3 regions of the Exiguobacterium sp. GL_137 genome follow, and region 3 is predicted to be linked to each of the others. Evidence: riboswitches for the same ligand, from Rfam matches in the RefSeq annotation. Region 3 holds a riboswitch; each other region holds the start of a gene.

Region 1 (5,337 bases), 580 kb from region 3:
TCATCAATTCGCCCATGAAACTGACGTCACCGCTTGCTTCTTTAAACGCTTGGATGTTCGGATGTTTGGCAAGTGTGACGGCTGTTTCGACGGAAATCGCGACCCCTGTCCGTGACGGAACATTGTAGAGCATGATTGGCAAATCAACTGCATCCGCAACCGCCGTGAAGTGGGCGACGAGTCCTGCTTGTGATGTCTTATTGTAGTAAGGTGTGACAAGCATTGCCGCATCAGCACCAAGTCGGGCTGCCGTCTGTGTTTTTTCAATCGTCTGTGCCGTATTGTTCGTTCCGGTCCCGGCAATGACCGGTACACGTCCGGCTGTCACACGGACTGCCGTTTCCAGTAATGTTTCAAACTCTTCATTCGTCAACGTTGACCCTTCTCCGGTCGTCCCTCCGACGACTAACGCTTGAATATTCGCTGCGAGTTGTTGTTCGATCAGTTGTTCAAATACCGCTAAATCCAGCTCACCGGTTGATGTAAATGGTGTAGCCAGTGCTGTTCCTGCTCCTTTAAACATATCGATTCCTCCCCGTTTTTTAAGAATGGATTGAACTTTCAAGTGCTTGACGCGCTACCTGGACAGCGTTCGAAGCGGCCCCTTTACGGATGTTATCGGCGACACACCAGATGTGGAATGTATTGGCAAGACTTTTATCCTGACGAATCCGTCCGACATAGACGTCATCTGTTCCGCTTGCATCAAGCGGCATCGGATATTGGTTTTGACTGACATCATCGACGAGAATGACGCCTGGTGCTTCCGCTAATGAGGCACGGATGGCGGCAACGCTTGTCTCCTGCTCGAATGTCACGTTGATGGCGACAGAATGCGAATTCGTGACCGGAACCCGGACACATGTCGCACTGACCGGTAACTCCGGTAGCTGGAAGATTTTTCGTGTTTCGTCAATCATTTTCTGTTCTTCTTTCGTGTAACCGTCTGGTAAGAACACATCGATATGCGGCAGAATGTTATCGTGAATCGGATGCGGATAATTGACCGGTTCTTCGCCGCGGCTGCCGCGGGCTAAATCCTCGATTCCTTTTTGACCGGAACCGGACACGGCTTGATACGTCGTATAGTTAACACGTTTCAAACCAAATTGTTGAAGCGGCGCCAGGGCGACGACCGATTGAATCGTCGAACAGTTCGGGTTGGCAATCAAACGGTCATTTGGTCCGATTGCTTGCGGATTCACTTCCGGTACGACAAGCGGGATATCGGCCTGCATCCGGAAGGCGCTTGAATTGTCGACGACCAGTGTGCCTGCTGCAGCCAGTAACGGTGCATACTGCTCACTGATGGTGCCGCCTGCTGCAAACAGCGCCACATCGATGCCGTCTTCCGTAATCTGCTCCGATAATGCTTGAATCGTGACGTCCTGTCCTTTGAACTGGACGGTTTTCCCGGCAGAACGGGCTGAAGCGTACGCTGAAATCTGACGAACCGGAAAGTCGAGTTCCGCCAGGACTTGTAACATTTTTTGACCAACGGCGCCGGTTGCGCCAATGACTGCGACATGATACATATGATTTCCTCCTTACAGGTCGAATGCTTGAGCAATTGCTGCGACGGTCCGTTCGATGTCAGCTTGGGCAATCGTATATGAGATGCTGATCTCTGATGTTGTAACCTGATAAAACGTGATGTTTTCGGCCCGGAAAATCGCAAATAATTTCGAAGCGACGCCGGTTGCGTCCCGCATGCCGATTCCGACGACCGATAATTTGGCATGTTGGTTATGACGATCGACTTTGACGGTCGGGAAACGATTGATGATATCCTGCAAGGCCTCTTCCAAAAACTCTTCTTCGTCTAACGGACAAGAGAAGGAAAGGAAGATGTCACTGTCAAACGTCGTCTGACTGATCATATCAATGTTGACGTGGCGACCTGACAACAGTTCAAAGATATCCGCGACCGCTGAATTCGTCTGTGGAACGTGTTTGATTGATACCGTCAGGACGTTTTTCGTCACACTGACACTCGTTACTGCTTTCTGTTCCATCGTTTCCGTTGCCTCCATAATCCAAGTCCCTCTTTTCGATTCTAGTGTTTTTCCGACGAAGATGTGGACGCCGTATTTTTTACCGAGTTCGACACTGCGCATCTCCATGACTTTTGAGCCAAGAGCACTCATTTCCATCATCTCATCGTATGAAATGTGCGGAATCGGCTGCGCTGCAGCATGAATCCGTGGATCTGCCGTATAGACACCGTCAACATCCGTATAGATCTCACAACGTTTATCAAGGACGGCTGCTAAGGCAACGGCTGTCGTATCTGATCCGCCGCGTCCGAGTGTCGTGACATCCCCCAGTTCATTGACCCCTTGGAAACCGGCGACGATGATCACATCGTAGGTTTCAAGTTTTTTCCGGAGCAGTTCACCGTCGATTTGTTTGATTTTACTTTTCGTATGCAGCCCCATCGTACTGATGCCGGCTTGGGCTCCCGTTTGCGACAAGGCTTTTGTCCCGAGTGAATTCAGCGCGATGCTGAGTAACGAAATCGTCTGTTCTTCTCCGATTGCAAGCAGACGATCCAGTTCGCGCCGTTCCGGCCGGTCGGTAATCGCTTGTGCTTGGGCAATCAATGAATCCGTCATTTTCCCCATCGCTGATACGACGACGACTAATTTCTCCCCTTGATCCGTCCGATTCTTCAAATAATTCGCAATTGACTGAATCTGTTCGACAGTCGCAACCGAACTACCACCAAATTTAAGTACAGTTGTCACAATCCTATCTCCTTTTGTCCCGAAACAGAAAAAAACGACGGGCCGGTAGGAGCGTTCCTACGGCCCGTCGTTATCACGATCGGACAAACGATGACAGTGTCATTCGTTCTTTTACGTAAGATAGCGCTCCGAAACGTGGGTTTCGGCAGTACAACGGATCTTAACCGTTGTACCAGCAATCAGGAAAAAGCATTTTCCTGTTCACTTCGGCGGATTTCCCCTTTCACATCACTTGGCATGCTTGCCTTTGTAAGTGTTGCTACTGATGTCATCCGCGCCTCTATCTGTCGGTTGTTAGTTACAGTTATAGCAAACATTTTTTGTTAAATCCAGTGATTTGCCAAACTTTTTTTGAATTTTATCATTTTTCAAGGTACTTCTTCGCTAATGTGAGTTGTTCCCGGACGGCTGTAAAACCGGTCCCGCCGTAACTTCCCCGTCGTGCGACGGCTTGAACCGGATCGAGCAACGGATATACATCTTCCGCAATGACCGGATGGAACGTCTGATACGTCGACAGCGTCAAATCTTTTAAGAAACATCCGCTCTGCACACAATGTAGGACGGCTTTCCCGACGATTTCATGCGCTTCCCGGAACGGAATCCCTTTTGTGACCAGATAATCTGCCAGTTCCGTTGCATTCGAGAAGTCTTGCATCGTCGCCTTCTTGAGCGCTTCTGTCTTAAACGTAGCGGATTCGATCATGCCTGTAAAAATTTGAACGGATTGTAACACCGTATCAGCGGTATCAAAGACACCCTCTTTATCTTCTTGCATATCTTTATTGTAAGCGAGCGGAAGAGCCTTCATCGTCGTCAGGAAGCCCATCAGGTTACCATAGACACGTCCTGTTTTACCGCGAATCAGTTCTGCGAAATCCGGATTTTTTTTCTGTGGCATCATACTCGATCCCGTTGAAAACGCGTCGGATAATTCGATGAATGAAAACTCCTGTGAAGCCCAGATGATGATTTCTTCGCAAAAGCGTGACAAGTGCATCATCACTGTTGAGGCGATACCGAGATACTCGATGACGAAGTCCCGGTCCGAGACCGCATCCAGGCTATTCGGATAGACCTGTTCAAAACCAAGCAGCTCGGCTGACTTGAACCGGTCAATCGGGAAAGTCGTTCCCGCCAGTGCCCCTGCACCGAGCGGCGACATCCGGATCCGCTTTAAGTTATCCGTCAACCGATCGGCATCCCGTTCAAACATCCAAAAGTAAGCGAGCAAGTGATGTGCCAGTGAAATCGGCTGTGCCCGCTGCAGATGGGTGTAACCCGGCATGACCGTCTCGACATGTTGCTCCGCTTGTTCCGTAATGACGGATTGCAGATTACGGATGCTGGTCAGGAGTTCGAGAACATGTTGTTCCATCCAGAGATGCAAATCAGTCGCGACCTGATCGTTTCGACTGCGCGCCGTGTGCAGCTTCCCGGCAACGGGACCAATCTGTTCCGTCAGCAACCGTTCAAGATTCATGTGGATATCTTCGTCAACCGTCGTGTAGACGTGCTGATCGAGTGTCGTTTGTAACTGTTTCAGCCCGGCTTCAATTTGTTGCCACTCGGTTTTCTCAAGAATCCCTTGTTCATACAACATCTGTGCATGCGCAAGACTCCCTTGCAAATCAACGGCGGCTAATTTCTGATCAAATGAAATCGATGCGCCGAAGGCTTCCGCTTGAGCGGAAGCACTTTCCGTAAAACGTCCGCCCCATAGTTTCGTCATTTTTTCACGCCTTCCTGACGATGGACACTGGCATGTGTCGCAATCGCAAGACCATGCAATTTAATGAATCCTTTCGCTGCTTCGTGATCAAAGGCATCTTCTTTTGTGTAGGTCGCGAGTTTCTCGTCGTACAATGAAACGGCTGACTGACGTCCTGTAACGGTTGCATTCCCTTTATAGAGTTTGACACGGACTTCGCCGGTCACGTCCTGTTGCGTTGCCGTCAAGAAGGCCTTGAGCCCTTTCGTCAGCGGAGCATGGAACAATCCGTTGTAAATCGTTTCTGCATATTGTTTGCTGAGAATCGGTTTAAAGTGTGCGACATCTTTCGTCAATGTGATGGTCTCAAGGGCTGCATGTGCTTTCAGTAAGACCGTTGCACCCGGGCACTCATAGACTTCACGTGACTTGATTCCGACCAAACGGTTTTCGACATGATCAATCCGTCCGACGCCATGTGCACCGGCGATAATATTCAGTTCGGTAATCAGTTTTGCCAGCGGATACTCTGTACCATTGATTGAAACCGGGACACCTGCTTCAAAACCGATGATGACTTCTTCCGCTTGATCCGGCGCGTCTTCCGGTGCAACTGTCAGGGCATAGGCATCTTGCGGTGGCTCTGTCCATGGATTTTCAAGAACGCCACATTCATTACTGCGTCCCCATAAGTTCATGTCGATTGAATATGGACTGTCGAGATTGATTGGAATCGGCACATCATTTTCTTTCGCATAAGCGATCTCTTCTTCACGTGACCATTTCCATTCACGAACCGGCGCGATGACTTCGAGTGACGGATCGAGTGCTGCAACCGAAACTTCGAACCGGACTTGGTCGTTTCCTTTTCCGGTACAG
Region 2 (5,337 bases), 280 kb from region 3:
CTCTGGGGGAGGAGTAGTTAATATAGTTAATTATATGGAGAAGGAATCAACATACAACCGACAATTTCCGACAAAGTGTTGGAAAAGTCGATGAGAACGGATACAATATCAAAAAAAAGGTGGTTCCAGTAGATGAATCCAGGGCAAGATCCACGACCAAAGCGGTCACGTGACCGTATTACAAAAGAATTGTTTCGTTTGCTTGACCATCATCCTTTTTCAACGATCACAGTCAAGATGTTGACGGATGGGGCGGCTGTCAATCGATCGACGTTCTATGCACACTTTACAGATAAATATGATTTGATGAATCAGATTGTAGACGATCATATGCGGCTTCTTGTGGAAGCGATCCGGATTCAAGGAATCACATCACCGGACTATCCATCGCTCGAACGGGTCAGCCGCTATTTCGAACGGCTTTTCATCCATATTGAGCAACATGAACAATTTTACCGGACGATGTTGTTGAATGGTCCGGTAAAAACGTTCATTTCGCGCTTTTTGGATACGTTAAAAGAAAACTATCAACGTGTGTTTGAAGCACATGCCGTCAATGAAACCCAATTGGTTGATCGTGATTTATTATTGAACTACGTGATCGGTGGACAGCTCGGACTATTGATTTCCTGGTTACGAAACGGTCGTCCTTATTCAGCGGCCTATATGGCGGACCAGCTCAGCCGGATGATTGTTTTCGGAACAGTCAAAAGTATCGGTTTTCCGGAACAATCGGCTGGAACAGTAGAAAAGAATACCTAAAAAAGACTGCCCTTTCACCGAGTGACGGGAAAGGGCAGTGATCAGGCTTGTTCGAGTTCCAGTTTTTTGGTGTAATTCGTACTCCGATTCCGTCCGCTGTCTTTCGAATGATACAATGCCTTATCCGCCTGCTGGAATGTGCAATACCCAGCGAAATCGTAATCTGTAAGTCAGGGACCGCCGTCGTCGGGAACAGATTTCGTGCGACCGTCGTCCGGGCAAGCTCAGCAATGTTTTTCGCATCGACGAGTGATGTATTCGGGAGAATGATTAAAAATTCTTCGCCCCCGTAACGCCCGACTAAATCATCCGGCCGTGCCAGTGATGCTAATGTCGTACCGAGTTGCCGTAAAACATCGTCTCCGGCATCATGACCGTACGTATCGTTGACGTGCTTAAAGAAATCAATATCAATCAAGACAAGCGAATACCCGTCTTCTGCTGAACCGACAAGGGACAAGGAATCATCCAGCCGGCGCCGGTTAGCGAGGCCCGTCAAGGCATCCGTCATGGCGAGCTTTTGTTGATACTGGATGTTTTCAAAGTGGCGTCGCAACTCTGTCAACAGGTGATAGGTCACAAAACCGGCAATCAGGTTAAAAAATATGTAAGCCAGTGATATTTCGATGAAGGTCGTCCAACTGCTCGTCAATAGATAGATAGCCGGCAACGAATAGAGAATACCGATCCCGATCATCAGTTCGAAGTTCCAGAAGGTCATCCGGATGTAGCGCCGGACGATGGCAATCGTCAGGATGAACAGTGCGATGACGATTGTTGACAGGATGGCAGCATCGATTTGTGCGACAGGCGTCAGGGCAAAACGTGTTGCGATAATCATGGTGCCGGTGACGAGTGCACTAGGTAAGCCGCCGAACATCATGGCAATGACGATGGGGACAATTCGTAAATCAATCCGGGCGACATCGATTTGGATGCTGTTGAACATCAAGAGTACAGAAATCAATCCGGCGATGAAGCCTAACACGAGTCGGATGTTCAGATTCGTGTTCGGTGTAATCCGCGGGTGATTTCGAAAAGGTAGAAACAAAAGAGTGATCGTTGTAAACAGTAGACAAAAATTGATGATGAAATTATTCATGATGGACAACAAATCCTCCCAGCTCCTCGTAAACGCATTTCCAATAAGATAGTTCTAGTATACCCATTTTAATAACGGCAAGAAATGGAAAAATGTTTAGGGAAACATGGCAAGTCGACAAAAAAGACAAAGTACACAGTCAAGTGAACTTTGTCAGCGAAAAAAATAAATATTTTTTTAAAACAATTTTTAGGAAGAAACAGCCTCTTCATCCATCGTTAAAAGGATCTTATCGAAGACCTGGACCATCGCATGAAGCTCTTCTTCGGTGAGTGTACCAAAACGGTCTTGGAGATATTTCCGGCGGACGATTTCAAGTTCGTGGAAAGCGGCTTCACCTTCGGCCGTCAATGCTAAAACAATCGATCTTCTGTCGTCCGTCGAACGCGTCCGCGTAACGAATCCGGCTTTATACAGACGATCAGTCAAAGCCGTTACCTGACTTGTCGCAAGCTCAAACTGTTCTGCGAGTAGAGTCGGACGTTGGGGACCATTTTCGGACAGGCTGCGCAAAATGAAAAATTCACTCCGCGTCGCGGTTCCTTCAAACAGTCGGTTGAGTTCGCGGCGTAATGTCCGGAGAATGACCCGCATTTGTTCCTCTAATCGATAGGTCAGTTGATCACGTTCTTGTGGCATTCAAGCAACATCCTTTCTCTCGGTTAACTTCTATAATTTAGTGTACTAAAAATTACGGAATCTTACCACGGATAGCGGAAATTTCAAAAAAAGAATTGACAATTTGAAGACGTTTTGTGTAACATGACGAAGTAATAACGAAATTATAACTAACTTAATTAGTTCTCACTCAACCAGTGGGATGGAGGTTGCAGTTCTTATAAGTACAGTCACGGATGTCGTCAAGCGGCAGATGAGGTGACTGAAAAGGAAGAATTGCCGAAATCAATCATCGCTTTGAAGATGATCGATTGGGATTAGATCGAACAGGTCTAATACTGTCACAGGTCAGATCTGACTTGTGGGGAGCTATCTTTCACGACGGTAGAATGGGGCGCATCCTTTTTACTATGTTGCGTTCTCATCTTCCTTCTGGAAGGTGAGGGCGCTTTTTGTTTTTTTTCGATTCAAAAAGTGTCCTCTCAAAAATTTAAAAAAGAGAGAAGCGAATAAGATGAATACTTTACAACCCCAAAGAAAACTCGATTCAACTGAAGAAGGATTAAAACGCGGTCTGCAAGCCCGTCACATGTCGATGATTGCGATTGGCGGAGCCATCGGAACCGGTTTATTCATTGCCTCCGGTGCGTCCGTTGCAGCTGCCGGTCCGGGCGGTGCCCTGTTATCGTATGCGGTCGTCGGATTGATGGTGTACTTTTTAATGACGAGCCTTGGTGAGATGGCCGCTTACATGCCGGTCGCCGGTTCCTTCTCGACCTACGGTGCGAAGTTCGTTGATCCATCGTTTGGTTTTGCACTCGGTTGGAACTACTGGTACAACTGGGCAGTCACGATTGCCGTTGAACTCGTTGCGGCCCAAATCGTCATGACATACTGGTTCCCGGATGTTCCAGGTTTTTATTTCAGTGCCATCTTCTTGTTACTGATGATTGGTTTAAATTACTTCTCCGTTAAAGGATTCGGTGAAGCCGAATACTGGTTCGCGATGATCAAGGTCGTCACAGTCATCATCTTCTTGATTGTCGGAGTCGCGATGATTTTTGGTGTCTTCACATCAGAAGCGCCGGTCGGCTTTAAAAACTTTGCATTAGGTGATGCACCGTTCGTCGGAGGCATTCCAGCCGTTATCGGTATCATCTTGGTCGCCGGTTTCAGCTTCCAGGGAACCGAACTTGTCGGAATCGCGGCAGGCGAATCCGAAGATCCGGAAAAAAACGTCCCGAAAGCTGTTAAACAAGTCTTTTGGCGGATTCTTCTCTTTTATGTATTTGCGATTTTTGTCATCGGCATGTTGATTCCGTATACAAGTCCGAACCTGGTTTCAAACGATATTACCGATGTAGCAGTCAGTCCGTTCACACTTGTTTTTGAAAAAGCCGGTCTCGCGTTCTCGGCAGCATTGATGAACGCCGTCATCCTGACGTCTGTTTTATCAGCCGGGAACTCCGGGATGTACGCATCGACACGGATGCTGTACACATTGGCACGCCAAGGTGACGCGCCGAAAATGTTCGCACAAGTCTCGAAAAACGGTGTTCCCCGTAATGCCTTGCTCGCAACTGGGGCAATCGGCGCACTTTGCTTCCTGACATCGATGTTTGGCGGACAGGTCTACCTCTGGTTGTTGAATGCTTCCGGGATGACCGGTTTCATCGCATGGCTCGGTATCGCGATCAGCCATTACCGTTTCCGTAAAGGATTCCTTGCGCAAGGTCATTCACTCAGTGACTTGCCGTACGTTGCACCTGCTTTCCCGTTTGGACCGCTCTTTGCCTTCGGACTTTGTTTCCTTGTCATCGTCGGTCAAAACTATGCCGCATTCCTCGCGGATCAAATTGATTGGGTTGGAATCGCCGCGACATATGTCGGTATTCCGTTATTCCTTGCTTTCTGGTTAGGTCATAAATTTAAAAACCGGACATCGGTCGTTCCTTATTCAGAAATGGAATTCCCGAAACATCCGCGTTCGTAAGGTAAAAGTCGATTCCGTTTCAAACGGAGTCGGCTTTTTTTTGATGGATGTTGAAAAAGAAATAATCTAGAAAAGCATATCAAACAGTAAAAAATCGTATAAGATAAAAGAAAAATGGAGGCGACCTCAGTGAACTATTGGTATCACTTTAAACGGGCATTCATCCCGATTGCGATTTTGCTTGTGACGTTAGCCATCTATCAGATGCTGTACCGTATGAATAACATATGGTATTCACTCGGTGGATTGATTTTAGTATTTGCGGCGATTTATTTTGTCATGCGCCGTCTAAAAGCGAATCCTGAAGAGTGACTGAGCAAGATAGTAGGGTAGTGGCGCGGAACGCGTTAAAATAGACCTATACAGAGGAGGGGAAGCTAGATGGCAAAAGCAATATTCGCAGGTGGCTGTTTTTGGTGCATGGTCAAGCCATTTCATAAATATGATGGCGTCGAACAAGTCATTTCCGGTTATACAGGTGGTCATACAGAAAACCCGACTTATAAAGAGGTCTGTTCTGAAACGACAGGACATTTAGAAGCGGTGGAAGTGACGTATGATCCGTCTGTCATTTCATACGATGAGTTACTTGAAATTTTTTGGCGGCAAATCGATCCGACGGACGGCGGCGGACAGTTCAATGACCGTGGTCAATCGTACGAACCGGCAATTTTTTATGTCGATGAAGAACAAAAGCAAGCCGCAGAACGTTCGAAAGCGGCGCTGGACGCCTCTAGACGTTTTTCACGTCCTGTAGCAGTCGACATCCGTCCGGCAAACCCGTTTTGGCCGGCAGAAGAATACCATCAGGATTATTACAAAAAAAATCCGTTCCGTTATCAGATGTACAGTGTCGGATCGG
Region 3 (5,337 bases):
TAAGTCTGTCACGAGCAGCGACCTCGGAATTGAACAGACGGAACAGGCGGAAACGACCGAGACACAAGCCGAGATGTTTAAAGCGATGCAGGAGGTACTGGCAGGACAAGTCAAAGAAGTCAAAGCCTCGACCCGCTTAAAATCACATCCGGTCTGCTTTGCAACGGATGGTGCAGTATCGATCGAGATGGAGAAAATCCTCAAAGCGATGCCGAACAACCAGGACGTCGCCGCCGTCAAAATCCTGGAATTAAATACATCACATGATGTGTTCCGGGCGATTGAATCAGCGTACGTTGAAGACCGTCCGAAATTTGAGCGGTACACGAAGTTGATGTATCAACAAGCATTATTGATGGAGGGACTACCAATCGAAGATCCGGTCGCGTTTGCGAACGAAGTCTGCGCATTAATGGTCTGAAATTAAAAAAAATCGTATAAAGAAAGCCGGACCCGATGAATTCATCAGGTCCGGCTTTTTGGATGGTGTGTTTACTGCATCTTACTCCGAACGTAGCTGCGACGGGACTTCGCCGCGTCGTGACAGGACGTTCAGCATGACGAGGAAAATCACGAAGGCGATCAGGGCACCGATGAAGCCGAATAGGGACGAACCGGTGACACCGAGTACGAGATATCCGACAGCCGACGTCACTGCACCAATCAAGGCATATGGCAACTGGGTCGTGACGTGATCAATATGATGCGAACCGGCACCGGTCGAACTGAGAATCGTCGTATCGGAAATCGGTGAACAATGGTCCCCGAAGACAGATCCGGCAAGAACAGCGGCAAGTGTTGGTAACAACAGACTTGGATCAACCGCCATGATCAAATCGGCTCCGATCGGTAACATGATTCCGAACGTCCCCCAACTCGTTCCGGTCGAGAATGCCATGATACTGGCAATCAAGAATAGAAGGAACGGCAGATAAGAAGCGGGAATCGATTTGCTGATGAAACTTGCGAGATAATCCCCGGTCTTCATGTCACCGATGACCGCGATGATCGTCCAGGCAAACAACAGAATAACGACAGCGGGCCACATCGATTTCATGCCCGCCCAGATACTGATGCGGTAATCACGTGCCGGAATTTTCCGACCGATCATCATCAGGAACGCAACGACTAAACTGATGATGACACCAGAAACAAGTGAGCGCGTCACGTCTGTTGCTTCAAAGGCGCCGATTAACGAAAAAGGCCGATCGTCAGCCGCAAGTGCCTGGGCACCTGTCCAAAGAAGGGCTGTGATGGTCGCAATGACTAACACGACGATTGGAACAACCAAGTCACGGACTTTACCGCCATCGTGTTCCTTGACTTCTTCTGCCATCCCCATTGGTGTCCCTTTGTTGGCGTCAAACAATTCACCTTGTAAGGCCCGCAACTCGTGCGTCCGCATCGGTCCAACGGCAATTCCCGTATAGGCGATGTAGAGTGTCAGTAACAAAGCGAAGATGGCGTAGAAGTTTAACGGCACAATCATCAGGAACGCACTGAACGCCGAGTAATCAGTGATTGAATGGGTCGTCAAGATTCCTGCGATAATCGAGATGATGAATGCACCCCAACTCGATAATGGACTGATGACACAGACCGGTGCAGCGGTGGAATCGATGATATACGCCAGTTTGGCGCGCGAGACACCGCGACGATCCGTTAACGGACGACTGACATTTCCGACGGCCAGACTGTTAAAGTAATCATCGATGAAAATCAAAATACCTAATCCGAAAGCGGCAAGCCTTGCACCACGTGCCGTCTTGACATGTGTCGTCGCCCATTCGCCGAAAGCACGGGCACCGCCGGATGTTTGTATCAGTGTAGACAAGACACCGAGTAACAGTAAGAAAACGAGTAATAAGACATTCCATTCATTTAACGCACCGTCTGCCCAAAACAGACTGAAGATGTTTTTTCCGAGATAAACAACGGTATCCACCGGATTGAAGCTGTGAAGCAGTAAGGCACCAATCAAAATGCCGACACCAAGTGAAATGACGACTTTTCGTGTGACAATTGCTAAAACGATGGCAACGATTGCCGGGACAAGCGCAACGATAGAATCTGAATAGTTGACCATTGTTGTGGTTCCTCCTCCTTTTTTAGAAGATGAGACCCGTTGCACAGAAAAAAGCAAGGGCACCGGCAACAAAGCCGACACCCTTGCTGGATGCGTCTTTCTTAGCCGAATTGGAGCGCTCCATACAACATGCGTATGGCAATCGAACGGGTCTTTCCCGATTCGACCAGCATGGTCACGTCTGACACGTGACGATACTTCGGCGGCATCACCTTTCTTTGATCGTCTTCGTTGTCATCCTCAGACCAAATACTCATCAACACCGCGCCTCTACCTCATCGATAGAATAGTCATATTCTTTTTATAGGAAAATCTTATCCTATTTCTTTTAAAAAATTAAGGCTGTTTGTTAAGTATCGAAGTAGGAAGTTAACTGCTTCATCAAATAGTCTTTATTTTCTTCAAACTGTCGCTTCCGGTGTCCATTTGCACCAGAAGGATGCGGGAAACCAAATAATACAGTATGTTTTTTAATTCGTCCCTGATGAAGCAATGTCCGGACAGTTGACTCGACGACACGTCCGAACGGGACCAAAATGACAGGGTGGGGTAACTGATTCAATTCCGCTGCGAAGTGCTCATACGCGTAATGTTGCAGCAACGGTGTTCGGTCAATCTTTGGTTGATGTCCCGTATAATTTTTGTCCCGGTAAAAAACAGGATGTCTCAGAATCGAAGTCGTGTGCAACAGATTCTGATTTGCATGAAATAAGGTGGCTGTTGAAGGAATATTCAGCAGACGATTTAATTCGAGTTCATCTAACATTATTGTCAAATTACGCCGCATGGGACCGGCGAAACTGGCACTGTATTTGACGATTTTCGATGCTTCTTCGATTGTTGCACCATGGTGGAAGGCATCAGCCGCTTCTTCATAAGCAATGCGCATTTGTTCAAATCCTGGTGTGATGCCAATGAAGACTATTTTGGCAGAGCGATTGATATATTCTCCGATTGGTGAGTAGTAAACGGATAATTCCTGTTCCTGTTGTAATAGGAAACCGTCTGTGAACAAGTCCTGGCGCGTCAAGGACCGATCAATCGGTAAGGCGCGGATGGCCTGTTCAAAAATCGATAATGAATTCAGCATGATAAGTCCTCTCTCTTTCTGTATTGGACCTATGATAACAAATAATGGTATTACATACAATTTAAACCCATATCAATATAGTGAGGGGTCTCTTAAGAATAAAAAAACCTTGCGACCAAATTGGAGGCAAGGCGGTTCTGACATGAATTATAAAGAAGTTCGTTCTTTGACAGAAGCCACTTCATACGTGATGATTTCACTTCCAAGCATTGGAGATTCTTCTTGTTTGCCGTCTGACGGTGCCGGACGCTTATGTGACTCTTTAAAATCATCACTGTTCCGCCATACTTCAAAATCCTTCATGTCTTCCCAGTACATGTTGACGTTCATTTCATCGTGTTCTTCGAGACCTTGTGTCAGTAAAACTTCGACACGAACAAATCCCTTCATCGAGTCAAGACCACTCGGACGGGTAAAGCGTGGTGCGAGTGCTGCTGCCATTCCTTTTTTGACTTTAATCCGATTCGTAACAACGATCATTGGATAGTCCCCCTTATAGAATGAAATGCTTACATCCATAGTATAGTACGATGAAACCAACAATGCTTGAAAGAAGGAATCAAATATGAATGAAAAAGAGTACGAAGAACGGCTACGCATCGAGACGATTGATATTCAGCATCTTTATAATGCATTCAGCCATTATAACCGGTACGAACCGACGCCTTATGCAGCGCTGGAGGAATTATGTGCCGTCTATCCCTTCGATTATACGGATACGGTCATTGATTTCGGCTGCGGAAAAGGACGGTTGAACTTTTATCTGCATGATCGGTTTGATTGTTCCGTCATCGGTGTTGAGATGAATGGACAATTTTATGAAGATGCCCTTATGAATCAAGCAACTTACATGAAAAAGATGAAGCGACGTCAAGGCAGCATCCGTTTTGAACATACGTATGCGGAAGCTTATCCGATTCCGGATGATGTCACGAAATGTTACTTTTTTAATCCGTTTTCCGTCCAAATTTTCATGAAGGTTGTCGATCAAATCTTAGCATCCGTTGAACGGCGTCCGCGTCCGCTCGATTTGATTTTGTATTACCCGGCAGACGAATACCGGTATTATTTAGAGCATCAGACGATTTTCGAACAGGTGGAAGAAGTCCGTCTGAAAGAACTTTTCCAAAAAAATCACGACGAACGATTCGTGATTTATCGGGTGGATTTGTCCCAAGAAGTACCAAAACGGGTATAAGGTACTAACGGCAATCACCAGAAAAGTGAGGCGATTCGGATGATTCATTTGCAACACGTGACGAAAGAATTTGCGCCGAAACGAGGTTTATTTGATGTCAGTTTTACGGTCGAACCGGGTATGGTGTTCGGCTTTATCGGACCGAACGGAGCCGGGAAATCAACGTCAATCCGGCAATTGATGGGCCTGATTCAAGCAGACTCCGGTCATGCGACCATCGGTGGATATGACTGTTGGAACCAATCACAGGAGGTAAAACGAATTGTCGGTTATTTACCGGGTGAGATTAATTTACCGGGTGATTTTACGGGTGAACAGGTCCTGCATTTGATGCAGCAACTCCATCAAAGCAAACCGGAACGTCAATCGGCGTTGCTGGAACAGTTTCCCTTCGAAACGAAAACGAAAATCCGGAAGATGTCGAAAGGGATGAAACAAAAGTTGGCATTAGTCGGCTGCTTCATGAAGGATGCCCCGGTCTATCTGCTTGACGAACCGACCAGTGGACTTGATCCCTTGATGCAGGAACGTTTTTTAAGCTTGATTGACAACGAACGGCAACGCGGGAAAGCCATTTTGATGAGTTCACATCATTTTCCGGAGATGGAAAAATCGTGTGACCGGGCCGCATTGATTAAAGAAGGACGAATCATCATCGAGTCGGATATCCATGAGCTGGTCCGTTCGAGCCGAAAACAGTACACGATTGAATTTGGTCTCGAAGCACATGCTGAACGGTTTGCACTTCAAATTGGAAGTCAACGCGTTCAAAATCATGTTTCCTTTTTCACAAGCAACGAACGGACGTTGAATCAAATCATCCGTTTTTTAACCGAATATGATGTCCGGGCGATTCAAACTTCGGCAGATGACTTAGAGCATGTCTTCTTACATTATTATAGTGAGCAGGAATCACCATGATGACGATCATTTGGTCTTTACTCAAGCATAACGGGAAGCCGA

What was found. A riboswitch is a leader RNA that binds a small molecule or an ion and turns the genes downstream of it on or off. The one in region 3 is predicted to bind lysine.
Region 1: another riboswitch for lysine. It lies ahead of AC3IRK_RS02630 (aspartate kinase); the one in region 3 lies ahead of AC3IRK_RS15360 (Na+/H+ antiporter NhaC family protein).
Region 2: another riboswitch for lysine. It lies ahead of AC3IRK_RS01220 (amino acid permease); the one in region 3 lies ahead of AC3IRK_RS15360 (Na+/H+ antiporter NhaC family protein).

Annotation. Positions count from the first base shown of each region.
Region 1 is NZ_CM174406.1:497,598-502,934, reverse strand. It holds gene dapA (4-hydroxy-tetrahydrodipicolinate synthase) at 1-523, opposite strand, end outside; gene AC3IRK_RS02635 (aspartate-semialdehyde dehydrogenase) at 543-1,535, opposite strand; gene AC3IRK_RS02630 (aspartate kinase) at 1,548-2,747, opposite strand; lysine riboswitch at 2,861-3,038, opposite strand; gene argH (argininosuccinate lyase) at 3,109-4,479, opposite strand; gene AC3IRK_RS02620 (argininosuccinate synthase) at 4,476-5,337, opposite strand, start outside.
Region 2 is NZ_CM174406.1:203,918-209,254, forward strand. It holds gene AC3IRK_RS01205 (TetR/AcrR family transcriptional regulator) at 133-762, shown strand; gene AC3IRK_RS01210 (GGDEF domain-containing protein) at 707-1,864, opposite strand; gene AC3IRK_RS01215 (MarR family winged helix-turn-helix transcriptional regulator) at 2,054-2,503, opposite strand; lysine riboswitch at 2,678-2,862, shown strand; gene AC3IRK_RS01220 (amino acid permease) at 2,997-4,475, shown strand; gene AC3IRK_RS01225 (hypothetical protein) at 4,605-4,787, shown strand; gene msrA (peptide-methionine (S)-S-oxide reductase MsrA) at 4,857-5,337, shown strand, end outside.
Region 3 is NZ_CM174406.1:2,950,579-2,955,915, reverse strand. It holds gene htpG (molecular chaperone HtpG) at 1-421, shown strand, start outside; gene AC3IRK_RS15360 (Na+/H+ antiporter NhaC family protein) at 503-2,086, opposite strand; lysine riboswitch at 2,192-2,367, opposite strand; gene AC3IRK_RS15355 (uracil-DNA glycosylase family protein) at 2,436-3,176, opposite strand; gene AC3IRK_RS15350 (heme oxygenase) at 3,324-3,656, opposite strand; gene AC3IRK_RS15345 (methyltransferase) at 3,742-4,374, shown strand; gene AC3IRK_RS15340 (ABC transporter ATP-binding protein) at 4,414-5,295, shown strand; gene AC3IRK_RS15335 (ABC transporter permease subunit) at 5,292-5,337, shown strand, end outside.